Regions from separate parts of the Desulfitobacterium sp. PCE1 genome, predicted to be linked through region 1. Evidence: riboswitches for the same ligand, from Rfam matches in the RefSeq annotation. Region 1 holds a riboswitch; each other region holds the start of a gene.
The links. A riboswitch is a leader RNA that binds a small molecule or an ion and turns the genes downstream of it on or off. The one in region 1 is predicted to bind cyclic di-AMP.
Positions count from the first base shown of each region.

Region 2: linked by a shared signal. The riboswitch ahead of eam (glutamate 2,3-aminomutase) and the one ahead of ehuB (ectoine/hydroxyectoine ABC transporter substrate-binding protein EhuB) in region 1 are both predicted to bind cyclic di-AMP.
Region 3: linked by a shared signal. The riboswitch ahead of DESPCE1_RS0112485 (C40 family peptidase) and the one ahead of ehuB (ectoine/hydroxyectoine ABC transporter substrate-binding protein EhuB) in region 1 are both predicted to bind cyclic di-AMP.
Region 4: linked by a shared signal. The riboswitch ahead of DESPCE1_RS0110300 (NlpC/P60 family protein) and the one ahead of ehuB (ectoine/hydroxyectoine ABC transporter substrate-binding protein EhuB) in region 1 are both predicted to bind cyclic di-AMP.

Region 1 covers NZ_KB913023.1:599,258-602,624, forward strand. The annotation lists gene sdhA (succinate dehydrogenase flavoprotein subunit) at 1-121, shown strand, start outside; gene sdhB (succinate dehydrogenase iron-sulfur subunit) at 133-885, shown strand; cyclic di-AMP (ydaO/yuaA leader) riboswitch at 998-1,144, shown strand; gene ehuB (ectoine/hydroxyectoine ABC transporter substrate-binding protein EhuB) at 1,261-2,145, shown strand; gene ehuC (ectoine/hydroxyectoine ABC transporter permease subunit EhuC) at 2,152-2,802, shown strand; gene ehuD (ectoine/hydroxyectoine ABC transporter permease subunit EhuD) at 2,804-3,367, shown strand, end outside.
Region 2 covers NZ_KB913023.1:1,186,237-1,189,603, forward strand. The annotation lists gene DESPCE1_RS0105845 (TIGR01212 family radical SAM protein) at 1-194, shown strand, start outside; gene DESPCE1_RS0105850 (hypothetical protein) at 269-460, opposite strand; gene eam (glutamate 2,3-aminomutase) at 530-1,771, opposite strand; cyclic di-AMP (ydaO/yuaA leader) riboswitch at 1,880-2,006, opposite strand; gene DESPCE1_RS0105860 (TrkA C-terminal domain-containing protein) at 2,182-2,787, shown strand; gene DESPCE1_RS0105865 (histidine kinase) at 2,855-3,367, shown strand, end outside.
Region 3 covers NZ_KB913023.1:2,506,237-2,509,603, forward strand. The annotation lists gene uvrC (excinuclease ABC subunit UvrC) at 1-439, shown strand, start outside; gene DESPCE1_RS23330 (hypothetical protein) at 429-584, shown strand; gene DESPCE1_RS0112485 (C40 family peptidase) at 720-1,511, opposite strand; cyclic di-AMP (ydaO/yuaA leader) riboswitch at 1,515-1,651, opposite strand; gene DESPCE1_RS0112490 (hypothetical protein) at 2,604-2,846, opposite strand; gene DESPCE1_RS0112495 (HD domain-containing protein) at 2,895-3,367, opposite strand, start outside.
Region 4 covers NZ_KB913023.1:2,074,352-2,077,718, forward strand. The annotation lists gene DESPCE1_RS0110290 (APC family permease) at 1-326, shown strand, start outside; gene DESPCE1_RS0110300 (NlpC/P60 family protein) at 569-1,999, opposite strand; cyclic di-AMP (ydaO/yuaA leader) riboswitch at 2,002-2,137, opposite strand; gene DESPCE1_RS0110305 (nuclease-related domain-containing protein) at 2,329-3,285, shown strand; gene DESPCE1_RS0110310 (secondary thiamine-phosphate synthase enzyme YjbQ) at 3,236-3,367, shown strand, end outside.

The DNA of each region.
Region 1 (3,367 bases):
TGCGAATTGGCTGAAGACCACCATTGCCACCTACACACCTGAGGGTCCGCGGTTCAGTTATGAACCTGTGGATGTATCACTCATCACGCCGAGACAGCGGCGTTATGATGTAGAGAAATAGGAGGGATATTCATGTCAGGGCAAAAGATTGTTCGTTTAAAAGTCCGTCGCCAAAATGCTCCGGATCAACCTGCCTTCTGGGAAGAGTTTGCAGTAGTTTATAGTCCCAAAATGAATATCATTTCCTGCTTGATGGAAATTCAAAAGAACCCCGTCAATGCCCAGGGAAAAGCGACCAATCCCGTGGTTTGGGAATGCAACTGTCTTGAAGAAGTCTGCGGTGCCTGTACCATGAATATTAACGGCCAAGCCAGGCAGGCCTGCTCAGCCTTGGTGGATCATTTGGAGCAGCCCATTGTCCTGGAGCCACTCCGGAAATTCCCCATCCTCCGGGATCTTATGGTGGATAGAACCATGATGTTTGTGAATTTAAAGAGGGTCCATGCCTGGATTGATATCGACGGGACCTATGATCTGGGTCCCGGACCCCGTATGGCTGAAGTAGATAGACTATGGGCGTACGAGCTTTCCAAATGCATGACCTGTGGATGCTGCATGGAATCCTGCCCTCAGGTTAATTCCCGTTCCCGATTTATTGGTCCGGCCGCCGTTTCCCAGGCTCGCCTTTTCAATACTCATCCCTCAGGAGCTATGCATAAGCATATTCGTCTATCCGCTCTCATGGGTGATGGAGGGATCACCGACTGCGGCAACGCCCAAAACTGTGTACGGGCCTGTCCCAAGGAGATTCCCTTGACCACCAGTCTTGCCGATATAAATAGAGAGGTCAATAAATTCGCTTTGAAGAGATGGCTGAATAGCTGAAGAAAATGGAAAACAAGCAAATTTTTTATTGCAATCTGCCAATTCAGGTGTTAACATTGAGTTGTAACAACTTATAATAAAATAAAAAGTTGTCAGATTGCGAACTGAATGTTTGTAGTCAAGGCTGAATTTCCCAAAAAGGAAAACGGGGGAACCATAATGGGGGTGAATCACTTTTTAGGAGTTAAACTTCTTGAAGTGACGGAAAGGTATCATTCCGAACCCGGCAGCTAACCTCGTAAGCGTGTGAACCGTTTTAGTGTTTTTTATGCTAAATCAATAGCCAATGTTATGCGCTGCTTCTTCTTGGGCCTGTTCAGGCCCTTTTTCTATGCCTTTTTGCGGATTTCAGCCGGTAAAAAAGGAGGAAGTTGAATGAAAAAGTTACCACTGCTCAAGACTCTGCTGGTGGGGATGCTGGCCTTTAGTGTCTTTGCCTTGGGAGGGTGTGGCTCCACCAAGACAAACGATGGCGGGATGAGTACCCTGGAGAAGGCTAAGGAGAAAGGGGCCGTCACCGTTGGCTTTGCTAATGAAAAACCTTACGCCTACAAAACTGCCGACGGAAAACTCACCGGTGAAGCGGTTGAAATCGCCCGGGCCATCTTAAAAGAGCTGGGGATTAATGAAATGCAGGGGGAGCTTACGGAATTTGCTTCTTTGATTCCCGGTCTCCAGGCCAAACGTTTCGACATGGTTACCGCCGGAATGTTTATTACTCCTGAACGGGCTGAACAGGTGTCCTTTGCCAATCCCGAATACAGTATTGGGGAAGCCATCGCCGTCAAAAAGGGAAATCCTCTCAACTTACATAGCTATGAAGATATCGCCAAGCATGGAACAGCTAAAGTCGCTTTACCTGGAGGGGCCATTGAGTATGATTACCTGGTGGCCAGTGGTGTCCCCAAGGATAGAATTGTGACTGTTCCGGATATGCCGGCTGCTTTGGCGGCATTGCAAGCCGGGCGGGCAGATGTGATTACCGCCACCGGCCCCTCCGTTCAGGCTACCTTGGATACAGCCGCTGATCCCAATCTGGAGCGGGTTATGGACTTCACTCAGCCGGTTATCAATGGTAAAAATGTCAAGGGTTATGGAGCAACCGCATTCCGTCATGAAGACAGTGATTTTCGGAAGGCTTTCAATGCCGAATTGCAAAAGCTGAAAGAATCCGGTGAACTGCAGAAGATCCTTGAATCCTTTGGCTTTACAGAGCAAGAGCTTCCAGGGGACGCGACTGTAGAAGACATTATTAAGTAGGAAGTGATGACCTTGGCCATCTTAGACCTCTTACCGGCACTGTTAAAAGGGCTGGAAATAACCCTCACCATCACTCTTTTGGCAACGCTCCTTGCTTTTGTACTGGCTTTCCTGGCAGGGTTCGGCCGATTGTCCAACTATCCGCTGATCCGATTTCTGACGGCGGTCTATGTAGAAGCCTTCCGGGGCACTTCTCTCCTTGTTCAGCTTTTCTGGATCTACTTTGCTTTACCTATTTTAGGTATCAGCTTGCCTCCCTTGGCGGCCGGTGTCCTGACCTTAGGGTTAAACTGTGGGGCCTATGGTTCCGAAGTGGTGCGCAGTGCTATTTTGGCGGTTCCCAAAGGGCAGACGGAGGCAGGAATCGCCTTAAACTTTAGTCCCTGGCAACGCCTGCGGTGCGTTATCCTGCCTCAGGCTTTTGTCATGATGCTGCCGGGGTTTGGCAATCTGCAGATTGAGCTGCTGAAAAGTACTTCCCTGGTCTCCTTAATTACCTTAGCCGACTTGACCTATCAGGCATCCGTGCTCAATGCTTCCACCATGGAGACGACTTTAATTTACAGCTTGCTGCTTGTAATCTACTTCCTGATTGCCTGGCCTTTGACACGGGGGATTCGCTGGATAGAAACCAGGCTGACCGTAGGGAGGTATTAAAATGTGGAATTGGGATTTTGCCCTCAAAATTTTCCCGGAGATATTTGCGGCACTCAAGATTACCGTGATCGCCACCTTTGCCGGATTTTTTCTAGCCTTGTTTTTAGGGATGTTTCTCACCATTGGCGGGCGATCTTCCTTGAAACCCGTTGCTTACGGCTCAAAAGGTTTTGTCGAGTTTATCCGCAGCACCCCTTTGTTGGTTCAACTCTATTTTATTTTCTATGTGCTGCCCCAAGCCGGGCTGTCCCTGAGTCCCCTCACTGCCGGGATCATTGGCTTAGGGATTCACTACAGCACCTATCTTTCCGAAGTCTACCGCTCGGGAATTGAAGCGGTACCTCAGGGGCAATGGGAGGCGGCCAAAGCTCTCAACTTCAGCCCCTGGCAAGTATGGTCCAAGATTATCATTCCTCAGGCGGTGCCGCTGGTCATCCCGGTGATGGGAAATTATTTGATCACCATGTTTAAAGAGACACCCCTTCTTTCGGCCATTACCTTGGTGGAAATTTTGCAGACAGCCAAAATTATCGGTTCCCATTCCTTTCGGTATCTGGAGGGGTTT
Region 2 (3,367 bases), 590 kb from region 1:
ATCTAATTTGCGATACTCTGGAAAGATTGCCCGCTCAGATGGTCATTCACCGCTTGACCGGGGATGCTCCCCGAAAGGATTTGATAGCACCCCTTTGGAGTCTTAAAAAATGGGAAATTCTTAATGCTATCGACCAGGAACTGGAGAGTAGGGGAACATGGCAAGGGAAAAAGAGAGATAATAAAAACGGCTAACACCATTTCAATAATAAAGAGGAGCTAGCCGTAAATATAGTTTAGGGAGAAACTTTTGACTTTGGATGAGTGTATTAACCTTTCTCGAATGATCTGGAATGACTCGCTACGCATTGATAGTACCGGTTCAGATTGGACGCATTTTTATTCTGTTGAGGAGGAGTTTTAAGGGTAGGAGCTAAGGAGAGATAGCGTTTAAGGCTGTTGGTGTGAGTCTGGAGGATGGCCTGATAGACTGGGTCAGAGGTTAGTTTTTGTGATTTCATACCGATTCCTCCCTATATAATTTATTGGGGTTTATCATTCACTCAGAGTGAAACGACCTCATAAGATAGTTAATGATTAGGATAATGCACAACCTTACCTTCCCAGGTTCTTATTACCGCTTCATCATCGTTAAGGGAAATAAGGTACTGTGGTAGGATGGGGGTTTTGCCACCGCCTCCCGGGGCATTAATAATATAAGTTGGAATGGCCAAACCGGAGGTGTAGCCGCGTAAGTTTTCCATTATCTTTAACCCGTCTTGAATACGGGGAATAAAGTGGCTCGTGCCCTTAACATTTTTGGCATGGAAGATGTAGTAGGGACGAACGCGAATTTTCAGTAGCTCTTGGTTAAGGCGCTTCATAATCTCCGGTCGGTCATTGATTCCTTTGAGAAGAACTGCTTGGTTACCCAAGATAACTCCCGCTTTAATCAAGCGATCGGCAGCTTTCTTGGTCTCCTCGGTCACCTCTTTGGGATGATTGAATTGAGTATTGATATAAAGGGGTGGGTATTTTTCAAGAACAGCACAGAGCTCATCAGTAATGCGCATGGGCAGAGTGACAGGGACCCGGGTGCCAATGCGTTTGATTTCCACATGTTTAATTTCGTGCAATTCTCCTAATAGCCAATCCAGCATTTGATCACTGAGGAGGAGTGCATCGCCACCGGTGACCAGCACGTCCCGGATCTCTGGATTGGAGCGTACATAATCTAAAGCCGCCTCCAGATTAGCACGGGTTTCATGGAGGTCAATTTCCCCGATATTCCGCCGGCGTTGGCAGTGCCTGCAATACATAGCACACAGATTGGTTACATTAATTATGAGACGATCTGGGTAACGACGAGTGATACTCGGAGCAGGGGATGTATACTCTTCTCCCATAGGATCGACTTCCCCGGAATCATCGAGGATCTCTTCCATAGAGGGGAGACTTTGTAGACGGATGGGATCCCGAGGATCATCTTTATCGATAAGGCTTAAATAATAGGGTGAAACTGCCCAGCGATAGATTTTACCCACCTCGTCGATTTCATGTCTTTGCTTCGGGGTCAGGGGAAGCAGGGTACTCAAGTTCTCAGCATCCTGAATACGGTTCTTAAGCTGCCACTTCCAATCCTGCCAATGCTCCAGGCCGGCATCTAACTGATCCAGTATAAAGTCTCGGTTTTCATTATATTCTTCGCTTAAAGCGAGACCGCAGGGAATCGTTTCCTTGCACTTGTTGTAAGATTGAGCCTTTTGTTTTAATTCCAAAGCCCTTGCTTGTGAAGCCTGTCTTGGGTTAGGGGGGAGAAATTCTACTGCCATAATGATTGCCCTCCTCTATTTGCGAATATAAAAGAATAAGTCCTTAGAACAAAAAAAAACCGTCACGGTTCCCAAGAAAAGCTTACTACATAAGCAGGTGTTTACGCCCATATGTGTCTCAATGCTTACGAGGTTAGCTGACGGGTTCGAGCTGAAACATGCTCTACGTTTGAAACGATTCACCCCTAAATTGGTTCCCCCGTTTTCCTCTTGGGAAATTAAGCCCATATAAAGTTGCATAACTAACAACTTAATAGTATCATGTGGGTTGGTAGTAGTCAATTGTATTTTTTGTACACAATTTTTCCACCATATGTTTATGTTATCTAGAGTTAATTTGTAAGGAATTATAGTTTATTATTTCATGTAGTTAAAAAAATTATTATAAATAGATCAAGGAGAGGAACCCGATGGAATATAATGCACGTTATCAAGAAATTGCGATAGATATTGCTCATTCTATCGTTATGGGAGAGTACCGCGAAGGGGAAAAAATACATGGACGCTCGACTTTAGCGGGTCGTTATAATGTATCTCCGGAGACCATCCGGCGCTCTATTGCTATCCTCCAAACCATGGGTGTAGTCATGGTAAGTCAAGGGGTAGGGATTACGGTGATCTCCAAAAGCATGGCGGAAAAGTTTATGAGAGGTTTTGATCAGAAAGCAGAGATTCAGGTCTATTTTGATGAGTTGAAGAAATTAATGGAGCAGAGGCGTGAGATTGATCAAAAAATTGACGCACATCTCACAAAAATTGTAAACTATACGGATCGCTTGGCAAGCCGCTGGATGGATGTAGCCGAAATTGAAATCGCCAAAGGTTCCGGTGCCAAAGGGAAAACCTTAAGCGATTTAAAATTGAGGGAAAAAACCGGTTTGACGGTCGTGGCTGTAGTTAGAGAGGGTATTGAACAATTTTCTCCAGGGGCTGAGTTTGTTCTGGACGATGGAGATATCCTGCTGGTGGTAGGATCTGAACAAGGTAAAGAAAAACTTCAGGAAATCCTTCGCTAGAATACAGGAAGTGACCGTCCATCTGTCGAAACACTCTATGAATTCTAGAGGACATGAGGGATGATAGATGATCTTTCAAAGCTTAGTTATACTTGGCGTGGAATTAATGCTGGTCTTAGTAACAAGCCAGATGAAGCTGTTAATTCCATTTTTAATAGGCAACACACTTTTTCTTTTGTATCATCTAAATCTTGAATATAAAAAAGCTGCGCGGCAAGCTACAGAGCGGAATGCGGAACTCAGCTTCAAAATAGCTAACCAGACTCTTCCTTATTTACGCCGAGGGCTTAATGAGCAAAATGCAGAATACATCGCCAAAATCATTCAAGAGATCGGGCAGGTCGCAGCTGTTTCGATCACGGACCGTGAAAAGCAACTAGCCTATTTAGGTGTGGGATGTGATCAGCATCATCCGGGAGATAAAATTCTTACCCGGGCGACACGAGATGTGATCCAATCCGGAGTTTATAAGATAGTACGAACTCAAAAAGAACTGAACTGCCCTAGACAGAACATCTGTGATTGTCCACTAGCGGCGGCTGTCATCGTACCTCTGAAGTGTCAGGGTGAAGTGGTGGGA
Region 3 (3,367 bases), 1.9 Mb from region 1:
GGTGGATGGGGGCAAGGGACAGATTAATGCAGCCCTGGATGCTCTCCGCAACTTAAAGGCCGCGATTCCTGTTGCCGGCATGGTCAAAAACGACAAGCATCAAACTTCGGCTTTAATCGACTCCGCTGGCCGAATCCATTCCTTGGATCGCCGTTCAGCCGGTTTTCGTTTGATGGAACGGATTCAAAATGAAGTCCATCGATTCGCTATTACTTTCCATCGGCAACAACGGGCTAAAAGCATGACCCTTTCCGAGTTGGATGGAATACCGGGTGTCGGTCCCAAGAGAAGGCAACAGCTCTTGAGATATTTTAAATCCATGGATACTATCCGCCTAGCCACTGTGGAGGAACTTCAAAAATCCGGTCTTCCTTCCCCGGCAGCTCTCGCGGTATATGAACATTTCAACCCTCATAAGGAGGAAAACCATGATTCTTAATTACCGTGTCGAACTATGCCGTCAATGCTATTATAAGCGGACGAAACAATGCGGAAAGACCGACCTCTATATCCATAATCGGACACCGGCGGAACCGGGAGGGGAATGCAAGAGTTATAGACTGGTGCCTTGGCTACCTTATTAAAGCTAAATTACCAATCGGTTGGTAATTTAGTTCAGATCCGAAAAGATGGTCCTTAGAGTAAAAAGAAGTATCGCAAACTACTTTAAAGAAAGCAGTTATGCGATACTTCTTTTGTCCCTATAACAAGACCATGAATTAAAAAACTCTCCTGGCTCCAAGGTAACGACCGGCGTAATAACTATCCGATAAGCCTGTGGTCTTAATGCCGGTGCTGGAGGCATGGATAAAGCTTCCACCACCTATGTAGATTCCCACATGAGATGCCCCGCTATCATAGGTAGAGAAGAATACCAAATCCCCAATCTGAAGCTCATCTTTCTTGACGGCTGTTCCAATTTCATATTGTGAATATGAGGTTCGTGGCAAGTCGATCTCCGACCCCTCAAAGACGTATTGGGTAAAGCCGGAACAATCAAAACCATTTGGAGTAGTTCCTCCAAACACATAGGGGATACCGATAAGTCTTTGGGCATTGCTGACAATCTCCTCAGCTTTGGAACTGCCGCCACGAGAGATTTCCTGGGAGGGAGCCGCTGCGGCCTGTTTCGAGACCTGATCTCTTAAGGCCGTTATCGTCATTTCCTCAGGTGTCGTGACGGTATCTTCACTCTCCGCCTTTGAAAATTGCAGTGATTCCTTTTGGTTATCTGTATCGGCTACTATAGGCTCTGAAGAAAAAGCTAAGGTCGCTGCTAGCCTAGGCTGCAGGATCATATCCTCTTTCTCTACTTGGATGATATCGGATAGTAATGTACTGGAGACCATTTGTGCCTTAAACGATGAAGCATTCCTTAAGAGAATAGATTCTGAACCTGTAACAAGCTCAGCAGCATTTCCCGGCACATAGGTTCCCGGGAGGCTGCTAACCAATAAGGTGCCGGACAACACCACACTGGCAATCCACCCCCTCTTAGAGGAAGAGTCCATGAATTTTCCACCTTTCGTCGCTTACGAGGTTAGTTGACGGATTCGGGCAACAAGGTGTAAGCCCTACGCATGACTGCGATTCACCCCAAAAGATAGTCCCCCGCTCTAAACATATGGTTTAGATTCAGCCCACATTTCTTATGTAGTATTCGCCGAAAATTTCCTTATTCCTCCACGTAAATAATGGCAAAAGCCTATAATCTTGGAAACTGATGTTATTTATATCTATTCAACAGCTTTTTTTCTGTGCACATGAAGTATACTATACAAAAAACACCTCTCTTACGAGAGGTGTTGCCCTTTGAGCCTTAGGACACCAACGAATAAATATTGCGCCATAGGTCAAGTAGGTTTTCCCACTGAGCTCCTTCAGTTTCCTGTTAGGCGGTTTCCCTTTTCCCTCAGTCTAGAATGTTGCCAGCTCCAGCACTTGATCGCCACTAAGAACGCACTTTAATCCTCGTTAGTTTTCGCTCTAGAAGTTTTCCTTAACGCTCCGTGACAGTCTAGCCTCTTTTGCAGAAAAGAATTTCAGGCAACTTAAGTCCATCGGCCAATAGACAGAAGTTCCTTCAGCCCTCCCAACTTCTCCACCTCAAGGCAGGCTACACTGCACTAAGTTCCTTCCTAATGCAGGTTCATACCCTAAGCCATAACCAGAAAACAGCCACGAACTTAGGCCTCCACGGAAGAGGGTATCGCCCGCATGCCATTGCAGATCCCCCTCATCCTTAACTCCCAGCAGCAACCCTCGACTGGGCGTCGAAAGCCACCACCAGGAACTTCATCGGTATGCCCTTAGCGGATTCTTAGGCCCGCCTTCGACTGTCATTTTACGCACTAGAATTGCGCACCATAGCTCAAAGAAGATTACATCGATTATTGTACACCGAAATGAACAATTTTTAAAACAACCTTTGCCTATTCATATTCACGATTCTCTTTGATAATGAATGAAAAGAAGGAGCAAACTCAAAAAAAGAGAGCTTTGCGCTCTCTTTTGCCTTATTAAAACAATTTAACAAAATCAAAATCATTTTATCGTTAAATTTTCAAATAAAATGATGTTTTAATATATTTTTCCTGCCGGATTTAAACCGATTTCGCTTGAGATCCAGGTTTTCCGTCAGAAAAAAACTTCCGCAGCAACACTTCGATACTGCCGGGCAAATCCTGTGCAGCTTGTTTAATCTGAACAGACCGCCATTCAATTTCCTCTAATAAGAGTTGGGTTCGTGGCGAGGAAATATAGGCTTGGGGCTGTTCCGGAGTAAATAAGCCTTTAGCAACCAAAAGGACAATGAGAATGACTAAAATACGTTTCAACCAACGCAATGGATATACCGTCCTTTCCCAAGAAGATATATCCATAGTTTAACCAGCTTAGTCCTTTTTAAGTCTCATTTTTTCTAATTCGGACCAAAAATTCTCGGAATACAAAAAGAGGGGCTCGAAAAGTACCCGGGCTGTCTCGGTATAGAGATGCTTATGATAGTGACTAATTCTTTCACGGTAAAAGGATTCACAGGAATCCGGCCCAAAAAAGGGTTTTCCTTCTTTTCCTGCCCACGCAAAAAGCCTTGCTATACCTATAGGGCCTACAAAGTCCAATTTATCGGCATCATAAAGAATCTTCGCTTCCAAAGTTTCCGGTTCATAACCTTCCCGTGAGTGGGAAAGAACGGCTGTTTTAACGGCTTCGATAATGTTTTCAGGGTAACCGCATTTTTGAAGTATTCCACCTGCCAAAGCCGATCCGCTTTCAGCATGAGTTCTCGATAAAGTTCCGGAGCGGCCGATATCATGAAGAATAGCTGCCAGCTCCACAATCACTAGATCAGCACTCTCCTGTATTC
Region 4 (3,367 bases), 1.5 Mb from region 1:
TCTCCGGAGGGTGGCTGCTGTATTTCTTTGGTGCCAATCTGGTGCCTGTACCTTGGTTTGGCCCTTTTAGTTTTGACAGTTCGGAGCTCCCTATTGTCACACTATACGCTATGTATATTCCCATCTTCGCAATGATAATGATAAAAGAACAAACCTTAGGCGGGTTTAAACGGTTTGTTATGCCCATCCTGGCGATCTGCGCCTGCATCTTTATGGTGATTGCCGCTGTTTATGCCCATGGTTGGGCAGTTGCGTACTACCTGATCCTCTTTGCAGTGATTATGGCAGTAGGTGGGTTGTTCTATTCTACTAAAAAGGCTCATTAGAACCACTCTCTTGCAGAGAAAAAACACCTTCCCTATGTAAAATAGGAAGGTGTTTTTTTCTCTCAAAATCGCAAACATTGCGATTGGGAATAAGACCGGCACGAAGCAAAGCTACACCTTTCATCCTTTGCCGGTGCCGCCTGAGCAACACGGAAGTGTGATTAATTAAGCCAGGGGCTTGTCTTACATGACAGCCCCTGGTGATTAAAAAATTTAATGTATATACGGTTTTGTTATACAGTTTAGTATCGGCGTGCCCCAAGATAGCGGGGACCATAGAAGCTATCGCTTACTCCTGAAACCTTAACCCCACTGCCGGGATTGGAAGCATGAACAAACTTACCGTCACCGACGTAGATGCCTACATGAGATGCTCCGGCAGCATAGGTGCTGAAGAAGACTAAATCTCCCGCTTGTAGATTATCCTTACTCACGGCTGAACCTGAATTGAATTGATCGTAGGAAGTTCGCGGAAGGGAAATTCCGGAACCTGAATAGATGTACTTGGTAAAGCCGGAGCAGTCAAAACCACTGGTGGAAGTGCCTCCGAAAACATACTTGGTTCCTTGAAAACCGAGAGCGCGATCGACGATAGAAGAACCATCGGCGCTACCCCGCGAGGCGGTATAGGCTACATTGACGGTTTGTTTGTTAGGCCCTTTAGAGACTACTTCATCAACGGGTTTCTCAACAATCTTCTCATCAAGAACTTTTTTGGCTACCTCTACACCATTTCTTTGCTCGTAAGAATAGGTAACGATTTTTGAACCATTGCTGCCTTTTGTAATAACTTTAGTTTGGCCTGGATTGAGTTTATAATCGGTTTTGGTGACCACATCATAGGGAATGATTTCCTGACCGGAATATGTACCCTGGCTCACGACTGTCAGATAAGGTTCAACAGTAACAAGTTTAATCACTTCTCCCGGCTTGATCATGGTGTCTTCAGTTGCCCCGGGATTCCCGGCAAGAACTTCGGCGGTCAGCATATTGTTTTTGCGGGCAATCAACCACCAGGAGTCGTTTTCCTCTACAGTATACTCTTTTGTGGTGACCTGACCTTCGATGAGCTTTTCATAGGCTAACTCAAGGGAAGCCATTTGCTCGGGTTGGATAGAAACTTTTTCAATCTTTACTTCTTCTAAAAAGCTGACGGAAGTAATTTGGTTCTCATCGCTGGATTTGGAATAGTACTCTTCGTATTCTTTAAGCAATGTGTCTGCTTCTTCTTTACTGGGTAAATAGGCTATGGGTGTTTCATTAACATGAATTTTGTAGCCTTCCAGATAATAGCTCAAAGAGTTGGCTAAATTTTCTTCCTTGATCTCTGAGGCTTTATAGGCGGTATTTTTGATTCTGACATGTTCATAGTTGATCTGGTCCCGTGTCTTGGCAACGACACCATAGGGTTCCCCTTTTTCCTGGAGGAATGTATCCACAAGGGTTTGTCCGCTATGGGAATCTGCCACATAGCCCACTTGCTGGCCGTTGATCGTCACAGCAGCTGCGGTGGTCGTGGTTAGAAAATAGAATCCTAATCCACCGGTCAGGACAAGGGTTACAGTTAAAGAACCAAGAACACGAGGTGATTTCCAAGAAACGTTTTTTGCTATTCTTTGAACTTGATCGGATGCAGAGGCCTTGAATTGAGACAAGCTTTCCTTAAAATGCATGCTCAGACACCTTTCTTAGCCTACGGGGTTAGTTGACGGATTCGGGCGAAAGTGTAAGCCCTACGCACAGGTTGTGCGATTCACCCCAGAAATGTAGTCCCCCGTTCCAGGATACCCTAGATTAGGCTTTAATTATACAATGCACATATTTTATTCTGATTCGACATTAAGTTCTAAAGTTCCTTCATTAATACTTTATGAAATACGTGGAAATTCCATGACAAATCTTGGATGAAAGGGTTTAGCTGTTAGTTATTCATTCTGGAATATGGTAAAATAGTGGCATGCTCTAAGCCGATAGCAGAGGACTAATGACTAGGGGGATAGCCTTGTTCTTTTGGAAACGGGAAAAAGAAGTGAAAAAAATTACTCCTGAACTGAAAACTGCTCGGGAGACCTGGCAAGGGAAAAAGTATAAGACCAATTATTACTCTTATAACTCGGTAAGGAGAAGAGACTCCTTACGGAGCAAGAAGCAACGTAAACATGAGATCGGGGAATACAAGCTTGAAGTGGAGCTTACTCATTTGCCAAGATGCTTTCGTCGTCTGAGCAATCTCCTGTTAAAAACAAAGGGTGGCTTTCAGCAGATTGATCACCTTCTGATATCTCCTTATGGAATCTTTCTCTTGGAGGTCAATAATTTGTCGGGGCTGATTGTAGGGGAAGAAGAGGACCCCAAGTGGTATCAGTCGATTACCTGGAGGGTGAAACCTTTCCCTAATCCTATTCTGGGGAATCAGGTCCGGATTAAAGTGCTGCAAGAGTTGGCGGGGCTTGATGAAACAATCCCGGTCTTTTCTTATGTGACCTTTAACCGGCGTTGTAACCTGAAGGTTTTTTCAAGTGTGGTCTTTTATGATATTGATCTTCTGGCCTCAATCATTAAACTGACCCAGAATCAGCCTGTCGTACTCAGTGATGAGGAAATTCTGCAGATTATAGAGAGGATTGAAAGAATCAATGTGACGGAGCTGGGGATTCGCAATGAGTATGCTGCACGCCAGCGTAGAGAAAGAATGCAGCATAGACCGAAGTATGGGGATATTCGTTGCAGTATTTGCCAAAAGGCTGTAAACGAACGAATGGCCCGATATTGTCTGAATCGTCCTGAGAAATTTGCTTGGAAAATCTATTGCGAAAAACACCAAAAGGAAATGACCAGGGTAGTAAGACGGGAATACACTCAACGTGAAGAATTTGAGGAGATCGGAAATGGTAAGGGGAGAGAAAGACATGATACATACGTTAAGACTGGAGACCCAAAAAAGGAATCAATGGATTGATATTACTTTTTTAATAGAAGGATTTTTGCAGAATTCCCAGATTAAGGATGGCGCAGCGATTATCTATTGTCCTCATACTACG